Regions from separate parts of the Actinosynnema sp. CA-299493 genome, predicted to be linked through region 2. Evidence: riboswitches for the same ligand, from Rfam matches in the RefSeq annotation. Region 2 holds a riboswitch; each other region holds the start of a gene.

Region 1 (7,715 bases), 3.1 Mb from region 2:
GTGTTGTTGACCGGCGACATCGAGCTGGCCGGGCAGGCGGACCTGCTCGGCGGGCACGTGGACCTGCGGGCCGACGTGCTCAAGGTGCCGCACCACGGGTCGCGGTACTCGTCACCGGCGTTCCTCGCGGCGGTCCGGCCGCGGATCGCGTTGGTGAGCGTCGGCGCGGACAACCGCTACGGCCACCCCAGCAGGGTGCTGGTCGACGCGTTGACGAGCCGAGGCGCGTTGGTGCTGCGCACGGACCGGGACGGTGACACCGCCGTCCTGGCAGGCCCGGACGGGCCGCGGGTCGCCCGCGGGAGCGGCGGCCATCACGACAACGGGCAAGGGGAGAACCATGAAGAACGACGTCTGGATCCGATTGCACTCCGGCTGGTCGCCGAAAGGCGGCAACCGGGCCGTGGCGTGGGCGTTGTGGCAGCCCGGCTACACCGCCCAACCCTGGCCGAGCGACGAACTCCGGCCCGCGTTCACCTACTACGTCTGCGAGGAGCTGCCCAGCGGCGAGCGGGGCATCGTCGCCAGGGCGACGGCCACCGGCGTGATCCGCCTGGCGCAGGTCTACTCGCCGGACACCGCCTACCGGCTGATCGCCGACGGCCTGTTCGACGCGGACCTCGCCATACCGCCGGAGGAGTGGCACGCCGAGCGCTACAACCAGGAGAAGGCGACACGACCCTGGCCGCAGATGCTCACCGCCTGGCGCGTGGTCACCGAACCGGTCGGCCCGCACGTCCTGCCGGAGCTGACCGCCTTCCCCCGGACGGGGTGGCTGCGCTCCTCCCGGATCGCCCTGTGACCACAACGGCAGACGGGAGGCACCGATGAGACGAGCGGCAGCCGAGGTGACAGCCGCGACGCGACCGAGGTGGCCGGCACTCGGCCGATCACCGCCGATCCGGCCGCCGGCGGGCTGACCGGGGCCGTTCCCGCCTGAGGCCGAGAACCACGGGAACCGTGGCCTCAGGCGGGAACGGGCGGTGCGGGGTCAGTCCTGGAGGGCCTTCATGACGGCCTCGGCCGACGGCGGGACGTTGGCGCGGGGGCCGACGCGGTCGCCGAGGGCGTCCAGGGTCTTGAGGCCGTCGCCGGTGATCAGGAGCACCGTCTCGCCGTCCGGGTCCAGCTGACCGGTCTCGATGAGCTTCTTCGCGGTCGCGACGGTGACGCCGCCGGCGGTCTCGGCGAAGATGCCCTCGGTCCGGGCCAGGAGGCGGATGCCCTCGACGACCTCTTCGTCGGTGACGTCCTCGATCGCGCCGTTGGTGCGGCGGACGGCGTCCAGCACGTAGGGGCCGTCGGCGGGGGCGCCGATCGCCAGCGACTTGGCGATGGTGTCCGGGCGGACCGGGGTGACCACGTCGTGGCCCGCCTTGAAGGCGGCCGCGACGGGGGAGCAGCCGGTGGCCTGCGCGCCGAACACGCGGTACGGGGTCTGCTCGACCAGGTCGAGCTCGCCCAGCTCGCGGAAGGCCTTGTCGACCTTGGTCAGCTGCGAGCCGGACGCGATGGGCACCACGATCTGGTCGGGCAGCCGCCAGCCGAGCTGTTCGGCGACCTCGTACCCGAGCGTCTTGGAGCCCTCGGCGTAGTAGGGGCGGACGTTGACGTTGACGAACGCCCAGTCCTCGTGCTCGGCGGCCAGTTCCTGTGCCAGCCGGTTCACGTCGTCGTAGTTGCCGTCGACGGTGATCAGGTTGCCGCCGTAGACGGCGGTCATGAGGATCTTCGCCCGCTCCAGCGTGGACGGCACCAGGACCACCGACTGCCAGCCCGCGCGGGCGGCGGCGGCGGCGACGGCGTTGGCCAGGTTGCCGGTGGAGGGGCAGGCCAGGACCTTGAAGCCGAGCTCGCGGGCGGCGGCGAGGGCGACACCGACCACGCGGTCCTTGAACGAGTGGGTCGGGTTGCCGGTGTCGTCCTTCACCCACACCTTGCGGACGCCGAGGGCCTTGGCGAGGCGGTCGGCCTCGACCAGGCGGGTGCCGCCGGGATTGGTGTTGGGGTGCGACTCGACGGTGGTCGGCACGGGGAGCAGGCCGCGGTAGCGCCAGATCGACCGGGGGCCCGCCTCGATGTCCTCGCGACGGATCCGACCGAAGTCGTAGGCCACTTCCAGCGGCCCAAAACACTCGAGACAGGCGTACTCGGCGGCGAGCGGCGTCTGGTGGCCGCATTCACGACACGACAGCGCACGGGCAGGACCGAGGTCGAAGGAGGTGGTGGCCGAGGGCACACTGACAGCAGTCATCGCGAGGTATCTCCTCATCTTTCCCGCGCACCGCGGGTCGGAATTGGCACCGTGATCGCCAGCGGACGCTGTGCGACGGGTTGCCGGGGCTTCTACGGGCCGATCCCTCTGCCCCTCTGGATGAGCGGTATTCAGTTGTGCCTCTCAACCTACGTCACGATCCCGACCCTCAGCCAGCGACGTCCACCATCCGGACGTCTGCCGCCCGTGGGAGGATCGCGCCGTGAGTGCGCCCGCTGACATGCCCGACGCCGTGCACCTGATCATCGGCGAGGAGGAGTTGCTGGTCGAGCGCGCGGTGCGCGGTGCGTTGGCGGCGGCACGGAAAATCGATTCGCAGGCCGACCTGACCCGCGTCCGCGTGACCGATCTCACCCCGCCTGAGCTGGCGGAACTGGTGAGCCCGTCGCTGTTCGCCGAGGGCCGGGTGGTCGCGCTGGAGGCCGCGCAGGAGTGCGGCAAGGAGATCGCCGACGCGGTTCTCGGCTACGCCAAGGCCCCGGCGGACGGGGTGACGGTGGTGGTCGTCCACAGTGGCGGCGGGCGCAGCAAGGCGGCCAAGGAGCTGCCCGCGGCGCTGCGCAAGGCCGGCGCCCGCGTGACCGAGTGCCCCAAGATCACCAAGGCGGCGGACCGCGAAGCGTTCGTGCGCAACGAGATCCGCGCGGCCGGTGGCGGCAAGGCCGACCCGGAGGCCGTGGCGGTGCTGATCGAGGCGGTGGGGTCGGACCTGCGCGAGTTGGCGGCGGCGGCCTCGCAGCTCGTCGCCGACACGGGCGGCAAGGTCGACGCCGAGGCGGTTCGCCGCTACCACCGCGGCCGGGCCGAGGTGACCGGGTTCGCGGTCGCGGAGAAAGCCGTGATGGGCGACCGGGCCGGTGCGCTGGAGGCGTTGCGGTGGGCGATCCAGCTCGGTGTGCCGCACGTGCTGGTCGCCGACGCGCTGGCCGACGCGGTGCGCACGGTCGCGCGGGTGTCCGCGGTGGGCCGGGGTGACCCGTTCAAGCTGGCGGGCGAGCTGGGCATGCCGCCGTGGAAGGTGAAGAAGGCCCAGGGTCAGTCGCGTGGCTGGGAGGAGCGGGGGCTCGCGGCGGCGATGACGGTGGTCGCGGACCTGAACGCCGACGTCAAGGGCGTCGCCGCCGACTCGGGCTACGCCCTGGAACGCGCGGTGCTGAAGATCGTCGCCGCCCAAGGCCGCCGCTGAGCGCGAGGCTGCCGGACCGCCACCGATCGCACCGATCGCCGGTTGACCGGCCGAGGCTGCCGGGTCACTGACACCGCCGGGTCGCCGGGGTGCGGGGTGCCGAGGTGCTGGCCGCTGGGGCCGGGGTGCTGAGTGAGGCTGCTGGGCACTGACGGCTTGGGGCCGGGGTGCTGGGCGGGCGGCCGGGCCGCTCACTGCTGGGTGCCGGCTGTGAGGCTGTCGGCTGTGGAGCGTGCCGCTGCTGGGCGCTGGCCGCAGGACCCCGCCGGTTGCGGAGGAGTGGAGACGTGAAGTGCCGCCCACCCCGGCGCGGGGTGGGCGGCACTGTCAGCGTGAAGACCAGATCAGATCTGGTTGGCGCGCCGCGCCAGCGCCGACTTCTTGTTGGCGGCCTGGTTGGAGTGGATCACTCCCTTGGAGACGGCCTTGTCGAGCTTGCGGGACGCGTCCTGCGCCAGCGCGACGGCCTTCTCCTTGTCACCGGCCTCGGCGGCCTCACGGAACTTGCGGATGGCGGTCTTGAGGGACGACTTGACGGCCTTGTTGCGCAGGCGCGCCTTCTCGTTCGTCTTGATCCGCTTCATCTGGGACTTGATGTTCGCCACGCGAAAGCCACCTTTTCCTCGGTCTCGGAGTCGCACCGCGCTTGTCACCGGCTCCGCCCCACGAGGGGACGGGTTTCCTCCACAGCGGAATGCCGCGCGGGTACGACCGAGAAGGTTATCAGGGCAGCTCACCGCACCGTGAATCGAGCCCTCCCGTCGCCGACCACGACCTCGTAGTCGCCCCTGGCGACCTCGGGCTTGCCCGAGCCGTCCATGTCGCCCGCCGTCACCGCGAGCCGCTGCACGTCGAACGTCACCTCGACCGCCCGCTGCTCGCCCGCCTTCAACGCCACCCGCGTGAAGCCGACCAGGCGCTGCGGCGGCGTGAGCACCTTGCTCACGGGCTGGTGCACGTACACCGGCACGACGAGCGCGCCGTCACGCGCACCGGTGTTGGCGACGGTCACCGTCACCTTCACCTGGTCGTCCCGCCGCACCTCCGCCGACCTCAGCACGGGCGCGGACGTGGTGAACGTCGTGTAGGACAGGCCGTGCCCGAACGCGAACGCCGGGTCGTAGGCCGAGCTGGGCGAGGTGTTCGCGCCACGCACCTGGTCGTAGGAGAACGGCTGGTCGCCGACCGTCTTCGGCCACGACACCGGCAGCTTGCCGCTCGGGTTCACCGCGCCGAACAGCACGTCGGCGATCGCGCCGCCGCCCTCGGAGCCGGGCAGCCAGCCCGCGACCAGCGCCGGCGCGTCCGCCACCGTGCCGAGCACCTGCGGACGGCCGGTCAGCAGCACGACCACCACCGGCTTGCCGGTCGCCCGCACCGCGTCCACCAGGCCCTGCTGCGCCGCGGTCAGCGCGGGTTCCTCGGTGTCCGACTCGCCCTCCGCGCCCGGGTCCTCGCCGAGCACGACGACCACCGCGTCGGCGTCACCGGCCTGCGCCACCGCGTCGGCCTGCGTGGCCGCCCCGACGACGTTCGCCGACGGCGCGGCGGCCTTGATGCCCTGCAGCACCGTCACCGTCGGCGGCATCGGCGACGAGGCGGGCACGCCCTGCCAGCCGACCGTCCAGCCGCCGAGCTGCCTGGCCGCGTCGTCGGCCGCGTCACCGGTCACCACGAGCTTGCCCACGCCGGTCGACAGGGGCAGCACGCCGTCGTTGCGCAGCAGCACGGTGCTCTCCGCCGCCGCCTGGCGGGCCAGCGCCCGGTCCGCGCCGTTCACGATCGCGTCGGCCTTCGCCGCGTCGACGAACGGCTTCTCGAACAGCCCCAGCTCGAACTTGAGCTTCAGGATCCGCCGCACGGCCTGGTCGATCCGCTTGCCGGGGATCGCGCCGCCGCGCACGCCCGCCAGCAGCCCGGCGGTGAACCCGGCCGCGTCCGACGGCTCCATCGCCATGTCGACGCCCGCGTTCACGGCCATCGCGATGGCCTCCTCGTAGTTCGCCGCCACGTGGTAGCGGTCCACCAGGAACCGGATGTCCTCCCAGTCGGTGATCGCCACACCCCGGAACCCCATCCGGTCGCGCAGCTGCGTGGTCAGCAGGTACTTCGACGCGTGGGCGGGCACGCCGTTCACCGCACCGGAGTTGATCATCACGGTGCCCACGCCCGCGTCGAACTGCGGCTGGAACGCGGGCAGCACGGTGTCCTGCAGGTACCGGATCGGCAGCTGGGCGGGCGCGCGGTCGTGGCCGTTGAACGGCTCCGAGTAGCCCGCGAAGTGCTTGGCGGTGGCGGTCAGCTTCGCGGTGCCGTCGGTCGGGTCGCCCTGCTGCCCGCGCACGTTCGCCGCCGCGAGGGCGCCGGCCAGCACCGGGTCCTCGCTGTAGGTCTCGTAGTACCGGCCCCAGCGGGTGTCGCGGGCGATGTCGGAGACGGGCGCGAAGTTCCAGAACACGCCGGTCGCGCGCATGGCCCGGCCGGTGGACGCGCCGAGCTTCTCCTGCAGCTCCGGGTTCCAGGTCGCGCCGAGGCCGATCTGGTGCGGGAACATGGTGGCGCTGAGCACGTTCGAGTGGCCGTGCACGCCGTCCGCGCCGTAGATCAGCGGGATCTTCAGCCTGCTGCGGTCCAACGAGTACTTCTGGATGGCGTTGGTCATCTCGGCCCACGCGCGCGGCGTGTTCGGGTTGGGCGCGTCGCCGCCGCCGGACAGGATCGAGCCGACCTTCGCGTCCTCCAGCACGGCCTTCATGCAGTCCTCGCGCAGCGGACCGGCGTTCCACTCGCAGTTGCCGCGCAGCTTGCCCAGCCGGATCTGGGTCATCTGGCCGACCTTCTCCTCCAGCGTCATGCGCCTGAGGAGGTCGTCGACCCGGCGGTCGACGGGCGCGCGTGCGTCCTGGTAGCCCTGTCCGGCCGGCTCGATGATGCCGCCGGCCTGCGCCCCGGTGACCATCAGGGTCAGCACGACCAGCGCGGCCACCGTGGTCCGCTTGCGGGATCTCAACACCGAGAACCTCCAGGTGGATCGGGAGAGAACACCCGGGAACACCCTTCCTCGCGTGACCTGAGGCACAACAGGGCTGAACGGACCATTTGGGAGCGTTCCCATGTCCACTACCAGCCACGTAGGACGCACCACGGAAAAAGCAGTACAACCGTCCGATTACTCTGAACGGGTGACCGCCGCACTCGACTGGCCCGGCTTCGGGCACATCTCGCTCGCCGCCCTGGTGTTCCTCTGCCTGGCCGCCGCCCTCGCGGGCGCGGTCGACGCGGTGGTGGGTGGCGGTGGGCTGATCCAGCTGCCCGCGCTGCTGCTGATCGCGCCCGGCGGCCAGCCGCTCTACGCGCTGGCCACCAACAAGATCGCCTCCGTGGTCGGCACGGCGGCGGCGGTGCGCACCTACGCCCGGCAGACCACGATCGACTGGTCCTCGGCGTTGCCGATGGCGACGGCCGCGTTCGCGGGGGCGGTGGGCGGCGCGGCGTTCGCGGGGGCGCTGGCGCCCGGTGTGCTCAACGGCGTGGTGCTCGTCGCGCTGGTCGGCGTCGGCCTCTACACGTGGCGCAAGCCGGAGCTGGGCGTGGCCGAGGCGCCGAGGTTCACGCGCTTCGCGCAGGTCGTGGTGATGGCCCTGGGCGGCGCGTTGATCGGCTTCTACGACGGCTTGGCCGGTCCGGGCACGGGCGCGTTCCTGGTGTTCCTGCTCGTGGGTCTCGTCGGGTTCGCGTTCCTGCGCGCGTCGGCCACGGCCAAGATCGTCAACGTGGCGACCAACCTGGGCGCGCTGCTCTACTTCATCCCGGCCGGGAAGGTGTTGTGGGGCCTGGGCCTGGTGCTCGCGCTGTGCAACGTGACCGGCGCGGTGTTCGGCGCCCGGCTGGCGGTGCGGCGCGGCTCGGCGTTCGTGCGCCGGGTGTTCCTCACCGTCGTGGTCGCGCTCGTGGTCAGTCTGGGGTGGAAGGCGGCGGTTGGATGAGCCGGAACGTCGCGCCCATCGGGTCGCCGACCGTGGTGAACCGGCCGAACCTCGACTCGACCACGTCGCCGACCGTGACGCCGCCCAGCTCGCTCACCCGCCTGGCCGCCGCGTCGGCGTCGGTGACCGCGAAGTACGTCATCCAGTGCGGCGGGATCTCGGCCGGGATCTCGTTGACCATCCCGAACACGCCCGCCACCGCGCGCCCCTCCACCCGCAGCTGGGTGTACGGGAAGTCGGGCAGCGGGTCCAGCCCCACGTCGAACAC
Region 2 (7,715 bases):
GACCGCCCGCCCACGCTGGTCAGCTCGGTGGCCACGCCGATCGAGCCGAAGTAGCCCTGGAGCGTCTGCTGGAGCAGCAGGGAACCCGACGGCTGGCCGGACGCGCTGTAGACGAAGTAGCCCGGGTTCGGCGAGCCGATCATGTCGAAGTTGAGGTACGCGTCGATCCGCGAGCGGTCCGTCGTGGACAGCGAGTTCACGTAGTAGGTCGAGCCGACCAGGCCCAGCTCCTCCGCGCCCCACCAGGCGAAGCGCAGGTGCTTGGTCGGCTGGAAGCCGCTGGACCGCACCGCCAGCGCGACTTCCAGCAGCCCGGCCGAGCCGGTGCCGTTGTCGTTGATGCCGGGCCCCGCCGACACGCTGTCGAGGTGCCCGCCGAGCATGACCACGTTGTTCACGTCGCCGCCGGGCCAGTCGGCGATCAGGTTGTAGCCGGTGGCGCCGCTGCTGGTGAACGACTGGACCCTGGTCGTGAACCCGGCGGCGTCCAGCTTGGACTTCACCCAGTTCACCGAGGCCAGGTAGCCGGGACGGCCGTGCGCCCGGTTGCCGCCGTTCGAGGTGGCGATGCTCTGGAGCTGGGCCAGGTCCGCCTGGACGGCGGAGACCGGGATGTTCGGCCCGGCCAGGGCGGTCGGCGGCGCGGCGGTGGCCGAGCCGAGGCCTGAGCCGAGGAGCGCGCCGGTGGTGACCAGCGCGATGGAGATCGTTCGCAACTTCACGGTGTCTCCCGCAGGGGATGGGTGTCTCTCGGAGGGAACGGGGGAGCTGACCGGGGCGGCGGACCCTGTTGTCAACATGCACGGTTTCGCATGGTTCGCGCTAGCGACGTTCGGCTGGTGACGCTGCGTGCGGTGCCGGATTCGTCCATTTCGGTATCACCGGGGAGAATGACCCCGTCGGGTGACGGATGCGATGGCGTGGAGGTCGAGTGGGCGATGTGACGGGCTACCTGGGCATCGTCGCCGCGGTCCTGCTGCTCTCGGTCATCGCGGTCAGGGTGTCGATCCGGCTCGGTCTGCCGTCCCTCCTGCTCTACCTCGGCATCGGCGTGCTGCTGGGCGAGGCCGTGGTGGGCATCCAGTTCGAGGACGCCGACCTGACCCGCTCGCTCGGCACGGTCGCCCTCGTGCTGATCCTCACCGAGGGTGGTCTGACCACCCGGTGGAGCGCGGTGAAGCCGGCGCTCGGCCTCGGCATCGCGCTGTCGACGGTCTCCGTCGGCGTGAGCATCGCGGTCACCGGGTTCGCGCTGCACTTCCTGCTGGACATGGACTGGCGCACGGCGCTGCTGTGGGGCGCGGTGCTGTCCTCCACCGACGCCGCGGCCGTGTTCAGCGTGTTGCGCGGGGTGGGCGTGGGCAAGCGGCTCATCGGCTCGTTGGAGCTGGAGTCCGGCATCAACGACGCGCCGGTCTACATCGCCGTCGTGCTGCTCGCCGCTCCGGACCCGATCTCGTGGACCGCGCCGCTGCTGATGGGCTACGAGCTGATCGCGGGCGCGGTGATCGGTGTCGTGCTCGGCTGGCTCGGCGGCGTCGGCCTGCGCGGCGCCGCACTGCCCGCCACCGGCCTGTACCCGCTGGCCACGGTCGCGGTGTGCCTGCTCGCCTACACCGTCGGCGACCTCGCGCACGCGTCCGGCTTCCTGGCCGTCTACATCGCCGCCCTCGTGCTCGGCAACGCCCGCCTGCCGCACCGGGCGGACACCCTCTCGTTCGCCGAGGGCCTGGGCTGGATCGCGCAGATCGGCCTGTTCGTGCTGCTCGGCCTGTACGCGTCGCCGGGACGGCTGCTCGACGCGCTGGTGCCCGCGCTGGTGGCGGGCGCGGTGCTGGTGCTGCTCGCCCGGCCGCTGTCGGTGCTGTTCGCGGCGCTGCCGTTCCGGGTGCCGTGGCGGGAGCAGGTGTTCATCTCGTGGTCCGGGCTGCGCGGCGCCGTGCCGATCGTGTTCGCCCTGATCCCGCTGATCCAGGGCGTCCAGGGGGCGCAGCAGCTCGTCGACGCGGTGTTCGTGCTGGTCGTCGTGCTGACCTTGGTGCAGGGCACGTCCCTGCCGTGGCTGGCCAAGTGGTTGGGGCTGGTCAAGTCCGGCGAGGCGCACGAGGTGCAGGTCGACTCGTCGGCGCTGGACGACCTCGGCGCGGAGCTGCTCCAGGTGCGCATCCAAACCGGCTCCAAGCTGCACGGCGTGTACCTGTCGGAGCTGCGGCTGCCGCCGGGCTCGTCGGTGAGCCTCGTGGTGCGCGACGACAACGGGTTCACGCCGCAGCCGACGACCCGGTTGCAGGTGCACGACCAGTTGCTGGTGGTGTGCACCGAGGCCATGCGCACGGCGACCGAGGACCGCATCCGGGCCGTCGACCGGGCGGGCCGGTTCGCGCGCTGGAAGGGCGACGTCGGCCGGCCGTGACGCTCCCCGGTCGAGGCGCCGGCCCGTGCGTGGCGCTCCCAGGATGTGAACGCCACTCGACGGCGGCGCGCGCGACGGGCTAACGTCGAGGCGAAGGTCATGAGTGCCAGCGCTAAGCCCAGGCTTGCTGGCCGGCAACCCTCCTACCGCGGTGGGGTGCCCCTGGTGAGGACCTGGCCTGGCGCGCAGGGCGCCCGGCAAGCGCGGGCCCCTCTCCGACGGGTGCCCCGGGACCCCCGGAGGGCGTCATGACGATCGCAGTTCCCGTCACCACCACCACCACCACCACCGCTGCTCTGCCCCGCGTCGTCGGCGCGTCGCTGCGCGTGCCGCTGGTCACCGGTGAGCGCGTGGAGTACGCCAACCTCGACCACGCGGCCAGCGCGCCCTGTCTGGAGCAGGTCCGCGACGCGGTGGACGAGGTGCTGCCCTGGTACGCCAGCGTGCACCGGGGCGCGGGCTTCGCCTCGCAGGTCAGCACCAAGGTCTACGAGCAGGCCCGCTCGTCGGTCCGGCGGTTCCTCAACGCCCGCGACAGCGACGCCGTGGTGTTCGCCCGCAACACGACCGACGCGCTGAACCTGCTGGCCAGGAGCCTGCCGAGGCACACCTCCGTGATCCTGTTCGACACCGAGCACCACGCCGCGCTGCTGCCGTGGCGCGGCCCGAACGTGCGCCGGCTGCGCACGCCCGCCTCACCCGACCAGGCCGTGCTGGAGCTGGACCGGGCGCTGCGCGAGGCGCCGGTCGGCCCCCGGCTGGTCGTGGTGACCGGCGCGTCCAACGTGACCGGCGAGATCTGGCCGGTGGCCGAGCTGTCCCGGGTGGCCCGCCGGCACGGCGCCCGGATCGCCCTGGACGCCGCCCAGCTCGCGCCGCACCGGCCGGTGGACGTGCGCGCCCTGGACGTGGACTACACCGTGCTGTCGGGGCACAAGATCTACGCGCCGTTCGGCGCGGGTGTGCTGGTCGGCCGGTCGGACTGGTTGCAGGCCGCCGAGCCGTACCTGGTCGGCGGCGGTGCGACGGCCCGCGTCACCGACCACGGCGACCGGCTGGGCGTGGCCTGGTCGGCGGTGCCCGAGCGGCACGAGGCGGGCACGCCGAACGTGGTGGGCGTGCACGCGCTGGCCGTGGCGTGCGACGTGCTGGGCAGGCACTGGGAGCAGACCACCGCGCACGAGCGCGTGCTGCTGGCGAGGCTGCGGGAAGGTCTGGCGACCGTTCCCGGCGCGCACGAGCTGACGCTGTTCGGCTCGGACCGGGACCGCGTGGGTGTGGTGAGCTTCACCGTCGGCGGTCAGGACGCCGGCTACCTGGCCGCCGCGCTGTCCGCCGAGCACGGCATCGGCGTGCGTGACGGCGCGTTCTGCGCCCACGTGGCCGTGCACCGACTCACCCACGGCGAACGCGCGCTGCGCGCGTCGATCGGGCTGGGCACCACCGAGGAGCACGTGGACCGGTTCGTGGCCGCGTTGCGGGCGCTCGTGGTCGAGGGCTCGCGGTGGGAGTACGAGCTCCGCGACGGCCGCTGGACGCCGTTGGACGACCAGCGCGCGCTCCCGCCGTTCCTGCGCTGACTCCGATGCTGGACAATGGCCCGGTGAGCACCGATCCCAACACCGAGCCGGACACGCCGGACGAGCCGGACGCACCGCTGCCGAAGCGACGGGTCCTGCTGCTGGCCGTCATCGCGCCGCTGGTGTTGGCGCTCGACCTGGTCAGCAAGATCATCGCGGTGGAGAACCTGGAGGGGCGCGACCCCGTCGAGCTGCTCGGCGGCCTGCTGTACCTGCCGCTGATCCGCAACACCGGCGCCGCGTTCGGCCTGGCCGAGGGCTGGACGGTGATCCTCGCCCTGATCGCGGCCGGTGTGGTCGTGTTCATCCTGTGGATCGCCCGCCGGCTGCGGTCGGTCGGCTGGGCCATCGGCCTCGGCCTCGTCCTCGGCGGCGCGATGGGCAACCTGACCGACCGGATCTTCCGCGCCCCCGGCCCGCTGCGCGGCGGCGTGGTCGACTTCATCTCGGTGCTCGACCCGTGGGGCAACTTCTTCCCCGTGTTCAACCTCGCGGACTCCGCCATCTGCGTGGGCGGTGGCGTGATCGTGCTGATGGCGTTGCTCCAGCGCGACTACGACGGCACCCGCGTGGAGAAGAAGTCCACTGAGAAGAAGGCTGGCGCATGAGCGGCGACTACCGAACCCTTCCCGTGCCCGAGGGCTTGGACGGGATGAGGGTCGACGCAGGTCTGGCCAAGCTCCTCGGCCTGTCTCGCACCGTGGTGGTCGCGTTGACCGAATCGGGTGACGTCGTGCTCGACGGGCAGCCCGCCGGCAAGTCGGACCGCCTGGTCGCGGGCTCCGTGCTGGAGGTCACCCTCCCCGAGCCCGAACGCCCGGTGCAGGTGCAGGCCGTGCCCGTGGAGGGCCTGATCGTCCTGCACGAGGACGACGACGTGATCGTGGTCGACAAGCCGGTCGGCGTGGCCGTGCACCCCAGCCCCGGCTGGACCGGTCCGACCGTCGTCGGCGGCCTGGCCGCGGCGGGCATCCGGATCGCCACGTCGGGCGCGGCCGAGCGGCAGGGCGTCGTGCACCGGCTGGACGTCGGCACGACCGGCGTCATGGTCGTGGCCAAGAGCGAGCACGCCTACTCGGCGTTGAAGCACGCGTTCAAGGAGCGCACGGTCGACAAGCTCTACCACGCGCTCGTGCAGGGCCACCCGGACCCGATCAAGGGCACCATCGACGCGCCGATCGACCGGCACCCCAAGCACGACTACAAGTTCGCCGTGATGGCCAACGGCAAGCCGAGCATCACGCACTACGAGGTGGTGGAGGCGTTCCGCGCCGCGTCGCTGCTCGACGTGCACCTGGAGACCGGCCGCACGCACCAGATCCGGGTGCACTTCTCCGCGTTGCGGCACCCATGCGTCGGTGACATCACCTACGGCGCGGACCCGGTGCTGGCCAAGCGCCTCGGCGTCACGCGGCAGTGGCTGCACGCCCGCACGCTCGGCTTCCACCACCCGGCCGACGGCCAGTGGGTGTCGTTCACCAGCGAGTACCCCGAAGACCTCACGGCCGCGCTGGAACTACTGCGCGCAGAGGGTTACTGAGCCGTCCGGGGCGAAACACTTGCGCCTGGCGCGTGACGTGGGACATATCGCTTTCCTCCGATCGTTCGGCTTGCGAAGCTTTTGCCAGACGAGCCTGTGAGGGGTTGCGATGGACAACAGGTCCCGACTGGTGGCGCTGCTGGGCACCCTGTGCCTGCTCGGACCGCTCTCGATCGACACGTACCTGCCCGCGTTCCCGAGCATCGCCGCGGAGTTCGGCTCGACCGAGTCGCAGATCCAGCTGTCGCTGACCACGTTCATCCTCGGCCTGTCGGTCGGGCAGCTGCTGGTGGGTCCGCTGTCCGACTCGTGGGGCAGGCGGCGTCCGCTGCTGTTCGGGATCGGCAGCTACGTCGTGATCTCGCTGTTCTGCGCGGTGGCGCCCAGCGCGTTCGCGCTCTCCGGCCTGCGGCTGTTGCAGGGGCTCGGCGTGGCGGCCGGGTTCGTGGTGGCGATGGCGGTGGCGCGCGACCGGTTCGAGGGTCTCGCGATGGCGCGGTTCATGTCGCTGATGATGCTGGTCAACAGCCTGGGGCCGGTGGTGGCTCCGGTGCTCGGCGGTCAGCTGCTGCGGTTCACCAGCTGGCGCGGCACGTTCATCGCGCTCGCGTTGATCGGGTTGGCCCTGCTGATCGCCCTGGCCGTCGGGCTGCCGGAGACGTTGCCGCAGAACAAGCGGCGGCCGGCGAACCTGCTGCTCACGATCAAGGTGTTCGGCGGGCTGCTGGCCGACCGCAAGTTCGTCGGCTACGCGCTGGCTTCGGCGCTGGCGCTCGGCTCGCTGTTCGGTTACGTCGCGGGCGCGTCGTTCGTGCTCCAGGGCGTGTACGGGTTGAGCCCGCAGCAGTTCAGCCTGGTGTTCGGCGCGAACTCGGTGGCGATCGTGCTGGCCGGCCTGCTCAACACCAGGTTGACCGGCCGGATCATGCCGCGTCCGCTGCTCAAGATCGGGTTGGCGGGCGCCGCGGTCGGCGGGGTCGGGTTGCTGGTCGGCGGGCTCGTCGGCGGTGGGCTGGCGACGTTCCTGCCGCCGCTGTTCGTGCTGACGATGAGCGTGGGCCTGCTCATGCCGAACGCCGGTTCGCTGGCGATGGCGCGGCACCCGGAGGCGGCGGGCAGCGCGTCGGCCGTGCTGGGCGTGACGACGTTCATGGTCGGTGGCCTGATGGCGCCGCTGGTCGGCGCGGGCGGTTCGGCGAGCGTGCTGCCGATGGTTACCGTGATGGCCGGCGCGACGCTGCTGGCGGTGCTCCTGTTCGCCACCATGACCAGGGGCGACGTCGGCATCACCCGCGACCCCGAACCCTCCACCACCCCCGCCTGACCCGAGAGTCCTACGTTCAGCACGCGAGAGTCCTGCGTTCGTGACACCCGAGTTCAACGCTCACGGCACGACCGCTCGTCGTGAGCGTTGAACTCGGGGTGCGTGGACGTAGGACTCTCGCGCTGTGGACGTAGGACTCTCGGGTTAGTCGTCGATGGTCCAGACGAGGGTGTTCAGGTCCGTCTCGGGGCGCGAGCTCCAGCGCACCGAGAAGATCACGGTGTCCTCGGGCAGCACGTAGACGGTGTGGCCGCCGGCCGTCTCACCCGGCTGCACGCCGATCTTGTGCGGCGGGCGGGACGACAGCGAGACCGGCGCCTTGCCGACCGTCTCACCCTTGTTCGTCATCAGCACGAGGTACATGTCGGGCAGGGCGTTGAACGGCACCTGGCCGATGTTCGCCAGCTCCGTGTGCACGACCACGGCGCGCTCGCCGACGGCCAGCTTGTACCCGGCCGCGGTGAACAGGAAGTCCGCCGGGTCGACCACCTCGACCAGCTGGATGGTGAACCGGGCGCCCTCCAGGCCCTCGGTCTCCAGCGAGCTGCCGATCTTGCCGGTGCGCGAGCGCGGCGCGGGGGCCTGGTCGCCGCGCGCCCAGCCGGACGTGCCGGGCACGCCCCAGGTGCTGACCGGCTCGGGCACGCGCACCGGACCGGACGCCACGGGCTGAGGCCCGGTCTGCGGCTGCGCCGGGAACGGCGCGCTCGGCGGACCCTGCGGGCCGGGGTAGCCGGGGTAGGGGCCGGACGGCGTGCCCTGCACCGTGCCCGGCGCGGGTGGGTACGGCCCACTCGGCGTGCCGCGCGCGGCCTGGCCGCCGGGCCCCGAGTAGTTGCCCCACGCCACGCTGTTGGC
Region 3 (7,715 bases), 2.3 Mb from region 2:
ATCAGCCGACCCACGGCGCCTGAGCGTTGAACTCAGGTGTCCTGAACGTAGGACACGGTCGTTCTGAACGTAGGACTCGCGGGTCAGACGGCGAGGACGGAGCCCGAGAAGGTCTCCTTGATGTAGTCCTTGACCTCCTGGGACTGGAGCAGGGCCAGCAGGTCCTTGATCCGCGGGTCGTCCTTCAGCTCGGACCGGGTGACCAGGCCGTTCGCGTTCGGGTTGCCCTCGGCCTTCTCCAGCGCCAACGCGTCGGACGCGGGCTTCAGGCCGGCGTCGATGGCGTAGTTGCCGTTCACCACGGACGCGTCCGTGTCGTCCAGGGACCGGGGCAGCTGCGCGGCCTCCAGCTCGACGAACTCCAGCCCGCGCGGGTTCTCCGCGATGTCCCGGATGGTCGCCGTCTTCTCCGTACCCGGCGTGACCTTGATCAGCCCGTTGTCCTGCAGCAGCTTCAGGCCGCGCGCCTCGTTCGTCGCGTCGTTCGCCACGGCCACCCGGGCGCCGGACGGCAGGTCGGCCAGCGACTTGTGCTTCTTCGAGTACACGCCGAGCGGCTCGATGTGCACCGGCCCGATCCACTCCAGCGACGCGCCGCTCTCCGCCTTGAACGTGTCCAGGTACGGCACGGTCTGGAAGTAGTTCGCGTCCAGCGACCCGTCCACCAGCGCCGTGTTCGGCTGCACGTAGTCGGTGAACTCGACGATCTCGACCTTGAGCCCCTTGGCCGCGGCCAGGTTGTCCGCGACGTACTGGAGGACCTGGGCGTGCGGCACCGGGCTCACACCCACCTTGAGCGGCGCGGCCGGGTCGGACGCGGCGCCGGTGTCGCCACTACCGCAGCCCACCGCGGTCAGCAGCACGGCCAGCAGGGCAGCACGAATACGCATTTCATTCCTTAGGTGAGGAGAAAGACGATCAGACGGACGCGGTGCGGCGGCGGTCGACGCCGCGGGCCACGCGGTTGGTGGTGAACTGGATCGTGGTGGCGATGACCGCCAGCACGACGACCGTGCTCCACAGGTAGCGGTCGTTGAACCGCTGGTAGCCCATGCGCACGGCGAGGTCGCCGAGCCCTCCGCCGCCGACCACCCCGGCCATCGCCGAGTAGCCCAGCAGCGCGATCGCGGTCACGCCGATGGCGTTGACCAGGGCGGGCAACGACTCGCGGAGCAGCACGCTGCGCACGATCCGCAGCGTGGACGAACCGGTGGTGACGGCGGCCTCGACCACCGACACGTGCACCTCGGCCAGCACGTTCTGGACCAGCCTGCCGACGAACGGGATCGCGCCCACGGCGAGCGGCACGATGGCCGCCGTCGGCCCGATGGTGCTGCCCAGCAGCAGCCTCGTCAGCGAGGTCAGCACCACCAGCAGGACCAGGAACGGCATGGAACGGCCGAGGTCGACGACGAACCCGAGCACCTTGTGCAACACCGGCCGGGGCTTCAGCCCACCGGGAGCGGTGAGCTGGAGCCAGATGCCGACGGGCGCTCCGAGCAGCACCGCGATCAGGGTGGAGACGACCACCATGTACAACGTCTCGCCGGTGGCGACCAGCAGGTCGTCGAACACGATGGACCAGGGTGTTGCGGACCTCACGCAGCTACTCCCTGAGGACCCGAGAGGGTCCGGCGCACCGAGCCGCCCGCTTCCGAGATCCACTCCAGCGCCGAGTCGGCGCGCTCGCCCTTCAGCCCGACGCGGAACCGCGCCACGGGGGTCTCGCCCAGCCTGGTCAGGCCGCCGCCGAGCAGGTTCAGCTCCACGCCGAACCGGCTGGTGGCCTCCGGCAGCAGCGCGCCCACGGCGGCGAAGCCGATCAGCACCACGTCCGCGACCCGGTCGAACGAGCCTTCCAGGGCCGGGTTCTGGTCGACGGCCGGCAACAGCGACGCGGCGGTGCGGCTCGCGGCGTCCGACACCAGGTCGAGCACCTTGCCGTGCTCCACCACGCGGCCGTCCTCCAGCACCGCGACGTCGTCGCAGATCTTCCGGACCACGCCCATGTCGTGCGTGACCACGAGCACCGTCACGCCGAGCTCGGCGCGCGCCCGGTCGAGCACGGCGAGCACGGAGCCGGTGGTGTCGGGGTCGAGCGCGGAGGTCGGCTCGTCGGCCAGCAGCACGGACGGCGACGCGGCGAGCGCCCGCGCGACCGCGATCCGCTGGCGCTGCCCGCCGGAGAGCTGGTCGGGGTACGAGCCGGCCTTGTCGGTCAGGCCGACGAGGTCGAGGAGTTCGGCGACGCGGGTGCGGCGCTGGGGCCCGGCCACGCCCGCGGCTTCCAGCGGCAGCGCGACGTTGCCCGCGGCGGTGCGCTGGCGCAGCAGGGAATCCCCTTGCGGCACAACGCCGATCTGCCGGCGGGCGGCGCGCAGCGCGGTGCCGTCGAGCGAGACGAGGTCGGTGCCGTCGACGCGGATCGCGCCGCTGTCGGGGCGCTCCAGGAGCGCGACGCACCGGGCCAGGGTGGACTTGCCCGCCCCGCTGGGGCCGACGACGCCGAGCACGGTGCCCGCGGCGACGTCCAGGTTCACGCCGTCCAGCGCGCGAACCTGCCCGGTACTCCCGGGGAAGGTCTTGGTGAGGTTCTCGACAGTGATCACGTTTTCGCTCCACGACGGCATGCGGCAGCACACGCTCATGGCGTGCGTGACCGACGGCTCAGCTCGGAAAGGTGTCCTGGGTGAAGGACTCGGGGATTCGAGGTGCCTGCGGCTGGTCAGCGGCTGCGACAGGCCGACGAGGTCCGGCGGCCGTGGTCGACGACCCGCCGGCGGGTGAGCGTTCGCATCCTGGGCACGTGATCCTCCATCGTTCCTGGCGGAAGCACCTGCCCCCGTGGAGGGGTGGTTGCTGCGGCGTCGTAGAGCCAGGTCTCTCGGCCGCTCGGGATGGCACCACGAGTAGACCTGACCAGGACCGGCTGACGCAAGCCCGAAACAGGATCGTCCGGCAAATCACACTTTCGGCCGAAAGATCAACGACTACCGAGTGGAGGCGACCTCGGCTATCCGGATGAAGTCACCGACGGCCAGTTGTTCGCCGCGCACCGCCGGGTCCACGCCGGCCGCGACGAGCAGCCGCTGGGCCTCGGCGGCCGAGCCGGCCCAGCCGGACAGCGCGCCGCGCAGCATCTTGCGGCGTTGCGCGAAAGCCGCGTCCACCAAGGCGAACAGCCGTTTGGGATCCACAGTGGACAGCGTCTCGTGGCGGTCGAACGCGACCAGCGCCGAGTCGACGTTGGGCACGGGCCAGAACACCGAACGGGGCACGGGGCCGGCCCGGCGGGCGTCGGCGTACCAGGCGAGCTTCACGCTGGGCACGCCGTAGACCTTGCTGCCGGGGCCGGCGGCCATCCGGTCGGCCACCTCGGACTGCACCATCACCAGGCCCGTGCGCAACGACGGCAGCACGGCCAGCAGGTGCAGCACCACGGGCACGGCCACGTTGTACGGCAGGTTCGCCACCAGGGCGGTCGGGGCGACCGGGAGCTGGTCGGGGGTGACGCGCATCGCGTCGGCGTGCACGACGGACAGCCGCTCGGCCAGCTGAGGCGCCCGCTCCGCCACGGTGACCGGCAGGCGGTCGGCCAGCACGCCGTCGATCTCCACGGCCACCAGCGCGCGGCAGGAGGGCAGCAACGCCAACGTCAGCGAGCCCAGCCCGGGGCCGACCTCCAGCACCACGTCGTCCGGGCGCAGGTCGGCCGCCGACACGATGCGCCGCACCGTGTTCGGGTCGTGCACGAAGTTCTGCCCGAGCTTCTTCGTGGGCCGGATGTCCAGCTCGGCGGCCAGCCGGCGGACGTCGGCCGGGCCCAGGAGGTGGCTCCCGCGCCCGGCCGTCGTCGAATCCTCAGTCACCGGACCCATTCTCCACACCACCGCTCCCGGACCACCACGCGAGGTCGCGTCGACTTCCAGGCGACCTCGCCGCGACGCCGGAGGCGGCGCCGTGTTACGAGAGTCCGAGCTTCGACTGGCAGTGGGGCCACGCCGAGTAGCCGCCGCGCGCGTCGCGGAGCTTGGTGGCGATGGCGATCTGCTGCTCGCGGGTCGCCTGGTGCGGGTACGCGGCGTACTGGGAGCCGCCGTAGGCGTCCCAGGTGCTCTTGTTGAACTGCAGGCCGCCGTAGTAGCCGTTGCCGGTGTTGATGGCCCAGTTGCCGGTGGCCTCGCACTGCGCCAGCTGGTCCCAGACCGCGCCGTCGGGCGGGAGCTTGGTGCCGACCTTGACCTTCTTCGGCTTCGGCTCCTTGGTGACCTTCGCGCCCAGCTTCTCGCGGCCGACCTCGGCGCCGTTCTTCACCGTGACGCGGTAGGTGACGATCTGCTCGCCAGCCTCGCCCGGGTCCAGGACCTCTTTCTGGCCCTTCATCAGCGCGTCGTCCTTGACCTCCTCGACGGGCGGCTGGATGGCCTCCGTCGCGTTGATCACCGACACGCCGGTGCGCGTGATGTGGACCTCGGCGCCGTTGGTGACGCGCAGGTCGAACGCGGTCCCGAGCTTGTCGTCGGGGCCGAGCGACAGGTTCTCGCCCTTCAGCAGCTCCTCGACGGTCACGGCGGTCGTGCTGATCTGCCGCGGCTCGTTGCCGCCGTCGTAGAGCGTGATGGTCTTGAGGCTCTTGACCTCGAGCGACAGCCCGCCGAGGGGCACGTCCATGTTGCGGTCGTGGGAGAGCCAGGCGCCCTCGTCGGCCACCTGCATCTGGTCCAGCGCCTCGTCCACGGTGACCGAGCGGACCCAGCCCTCGCGCTGCTCGCCGTCGACCGTCATCTTCACCAGCCGGCCGCGGTCCAGCGAGATCTTCCCGCCGTCGCTGACCTTGGCCTGGGGTGACGGGCTCAGCGCGTCGTGCTCGCCGATCACGATGCCCTCGTCGGCGAGGATCTCGCCGACGGTCGACTCGTACGTGCGGACGGTGGTGGCCTCGCCGTCGACGTCGACCGTGACGGACTTGTCCATCGCGATCGCGGTGGCACCGCCGCCGGAGACGGTGACCAGCACGGTGAGGACGGCGGCCTTCAGGAAGCGCCGCTTCCACTTCCCCGCGGCTTCGACCAGCGCGGCGGGCGGGGCGCTCGGCCGCTCGGCGGCCAGGCTGCTCGCGACCCGGTCCTGGGAGACCTCGTCGGGGATGATGATCGGCGGCAGGAGCGTGGTCTCGGCGTTGATGAGCCGGATCAGCTCGTCGACGTCGACGTTCGCCCCGGCGAGCAGCTCGTCGGCGTCCGGTCCCAGCACTTCCAGCACGTCGTCCGGGGTGATGGTGAACACCGCGGTGTCCCATTCGGACGGCGGCCCGGGTCTGTCCAGGACGTCGACACCGGTCGAGGGTGTCGGCTGCACGGGCGTAAACCAGTCGGTGTCCTCGTTGAACGAGTTCACGGGGTGCCATACCTCCTGAAGGCGCGAAGTCCGGCGACGCGCACGGGTTCGGTGTCGGTGGTCAGCTGGTGATCTCCGGCAACTCCCGCACTTGTTCGGCTTCTCGCTTCTGGTGTCAACGTGACCCGCCCCGACTGCGGGTGCGCCCCGGATCACGACTCGGGGCACGGTCACGGGACCGTAACGGGTCGACGGGGGTTGTGCCAACACCCCGACAACCCTTGTGAGTTCAGTCACCCCGTCAGGGGAGCAAGTCTGTCCGCCATTCGTCGTAAGGAGGATTACGACTTCACGGCGTCACGAAGACCGAAGACGCGTTCGGCGTTTCGGGTGATCTTCGTGGCCAACTCACCCAGGTCGACCTCACGCAGCGTCGCCAGGTCCCGGAGCGTGTAGTTCACGCAATACGGCTCGTTCGGGCGACCTCGGTACGGGTGGGGCGTGAGGAACGGCGCGTCCGTCTCGACGAGCACGTGGTCCTCCGGCACCCACAGTGCGGCTTCCCGCAGCGCGTGGGCGTTGCGGAACGTCGTGGTGCCCGCGAACGAGAGCACGAACCCGCGCTCCACGCAGGCGCGCGCGAAGGAGAGGTCGCCGGAGAAGCAGTGGAAGACCACGGTGGACGGCGCGCCCTCGGCGTCGAGCACCGCGAGGACGTCGTCGTGCGCGTCCCGGTCGTGGATCATCAACGGCTTGCCGACCCGCTTGGCCAGGTCGATGTGCCACCGGAAGGCCTCGTGCTGGGCGGCCTTCGGCGCGTAGTCCCAGTAGTAGTCCAGGCCGGTCTCGCCGATCGCGACCACCCGGGGCTGCTCGGCGAGCCGGCTCAGCTCGGCCTGCTCCACCTCGCCGAACGCCGACGTGCGCGTGGGGTGCAGGGCGACGGCGGCGAACACCCGGTCGTCCCACGTGGCGGCTTCGGCGGCCCAGCGCGCGGCGTCGAGGTCGTCGGCGACCGTGATCACGCGGTCCACCCCCGCCCGGGTGGCCCGGTCGAGGATCTCGCGGACCTGGTCGGGCGTCTTCGCGCCGCACGCGTCGAGGTGGGTGTGGGCGTCGACCACCGGCGCCGGCAGGGTGTCCGGGACCGGTGGCCGTTCGCCTCGGCGTTTCGTCACTTCGCGATCGGGGCCCACTCGGGACCGGTCTCGCCCAGCTCGGGGTCGAGCTTCGCGAACAGCGGCGCGGGCTTGGCCAGCGGCCTGCCCACCTCGATCGGGGTGGACGCCCAGGTCGCCTGCTCGGCCGCGTAGTCGCCGGTCAGCACCGGGTACTCGCGGTCGGGCACGTCCAGGTCGGCGACGTCGGTCAACCGCGGCTGGGCCGCCCACACGCCCGTGCCGCCCAGCGCCTCGTGCACCTTCTGCGCCGAGTGCGGCAGGAACGGCGTCAGCAGGGCGTTGGCGTCCTGCACGACCTGCAACGCGGTGTGCAGCACGGTGTCGCGGCGCTCCGGGTCGTCCTTGAGCTTCCACGGCTCCTGGTCGGACAGGTAGCGGTTGGCCGCGCCGACCACCTTCATCGCCTCGCCGGAGGCCTGCTTGAACCGGGAGCGGCGCAGGTTCGCGCCCACCACGTCGAACGCCCTGCGGGACAGCTCCAGCAGCTCGTGGTCGGCCTGGGTGGGGCTGGTGGGCCTCGGGATCGCGCCCACGTTCTTGTGCGCCATCGAGATCGACCGGTTGACCAGGTTGCCCCACTCGTTGGCCAGCTCGAAGTTCGTCCGGCGGACGAACTCCTCCCAGGTGAAGTCGGTGTCCTGGTTCTCGGGGCCGGCCACCGAGATGAAGTAGCGCAGCGCGTCCGGCCCGAACTCCTTCAGGAAGTCCGTGACGTAGATCACCGTGCCGCGCGACGTGGAGAACTTCGAGCCGCTCATGGTCAGGAACTCGGAGCTGACCACCTCGGTGGGCAGGTTCAGCGTGCCGAACGAGCCGGGCTCGCCGCCCTTCGCGCCCTGGCCGTTCTGCCCCAGGAGCAGGGAGGGCCAGATCAGCGAGTGGAAGACGATGTTGTCCTTGCCCATGAAGTAGTAGCCCTGGGCGTCGCCGGTCCAGAACTCCTTCCAGGCGTCGTCGTCACCGCTGCGGCGGGCCCACTCGACGGACGCGCTGAGGTAGCCGATCACGGCGTCGAACCACACGTAGAAGCGCTTCATCGGCTGCTCGCTCCAGCCGTCGAGCGGGATGGGGATGCCCCAGTCCAGGTCGCGGGTGATGGCGCGCGGGCGCAGGTCGCTGATGAGGTTCTGGCTGAACTTGAGCACGTTCGGGCGCCACTCGGTGCGGGTCTGGAGCCAGCCGCCGAGCGCGTCGATG

Evidence for each region. Region 2 has a riboswitch for S-adenosylmethionine ahead of ACQPYE_RS32900 (aminotransferase class V-fold PLP-dependent enzyme). Riboswitches for the same ligand answer to the same signal wherever they lie in the genome.
Region 1: another riboswitch for S-adenosylmethionine. It lies ahead of thrC (threonine synthase); the one in region 2 lies ahead of ACQPYE_RS32900 (aminotransferase class V-fold PLP-dependent enzyme).
Region 3: another riboswitch for S-adenosylmethionine. It lies ahead of ACQPYE_RS03575 (methionine ABC transporter ATP-binding protein); the one in region 2 lies ahead of ACQPYE_RS32900 (aminotransferase class V-fold PLP-dependent enzyme).

Annotation. Positions count from the first base shown of each region.
Region 1 is NZ_CP191993.1:1,518,005-1,525,719, forward strand. Features, by position in the region: gene ACQPYE_RS07245 (DNA internalization-related competence protein ComEC/Rec2) at 1-831, shown strand, start outside; gene thrC (threonine synthase) at 992-2,254, opposite strand; SAM riboswitch class I at 2,266-2,381, opposite strand; gene holA (DNA polymerase III subunit delta) at 2,478-3,461, shown strand; gene rpsT (30S ribosomal protein S20) at 3,806-4,066, opposite strand; gene ACQPYE_RS07265 (glycoside hydrolase family 3 N-terminal domain-containing protein) at 4,195-6,474, opposite strand; gene ACQPYE_RS07270 (sulfite exporter TauE/SafE family protein) at 6,644-7,447, shown strand; gene ACQPYE_RS07275 (VOC family protein) at 7,416-7,715, opposite strand, start outside.
Region 2 is NZ_CP191993.1:7,772,772-7,780,486, reverse strand. Features, by position in the region: gene ACQPYE_RS32910 (M28 family metallopeptidase) at 1-722, opposite strand, end outside; gene ACQPYE_RS32905 (potassium/proton antiporter) at 932-2,413, shown strand; SAM riboswitch class IV at 2,509-2,623, shown strand; gene ACQPYE_RS32900 (aminotransferase class V-fold PLP-dependent enzyme) at 2,662-3,993, shown strand; gene lspA (signal peptidase II) at 4,017-4,601, shown strand; gene ACQPYE_RS32890 (RluA family pseudouridine synthase) at 4,598-5,533, shown strand; gene ACQPYE_RS32885 (multidrug effflux MFS transporter) at 5,643-6,857, shown strand; gene ACQPYE_RS32880 (AsnC family protein) at 7,002-7,715, opposite strand, start outside.
Region 3 is NZ_CP191993.1:708,954-716,668, reverse strand. Features, by position in the region: gene ACQPYE_RS03585 (MetQ/NlpA family ABC transporter substrate-binding protein) at 84-890, opposite strand; gene ACQPYE_RS03580 (methionine ABC transporter permease) at 919-1,602, opposite strand; gene ACQPYE_RS03575 (methionine ABC transporter ATP-binding protein) at 1,599-2,609, opposite strand; SAM riboswitch class I at 2,812-2,904, opposite strand; gene rsmA (16S rRNA (adenine(1518)-N(6)/adenine(1519)-N(6))-dimethyltransferase RsmA) at 2,991-3,869, opposite strand; gene ACQPYE_RS03565 (resuscitation-promoting factor) at 3,964-5,397, opposite strand; gene ACQPYE_RS03560 (TatD family hydrolase) at 5,679-6,515, opposite strand; gene metG (methionine--tRNA ligase) at 6,512-7,715, opposite strand, start outside.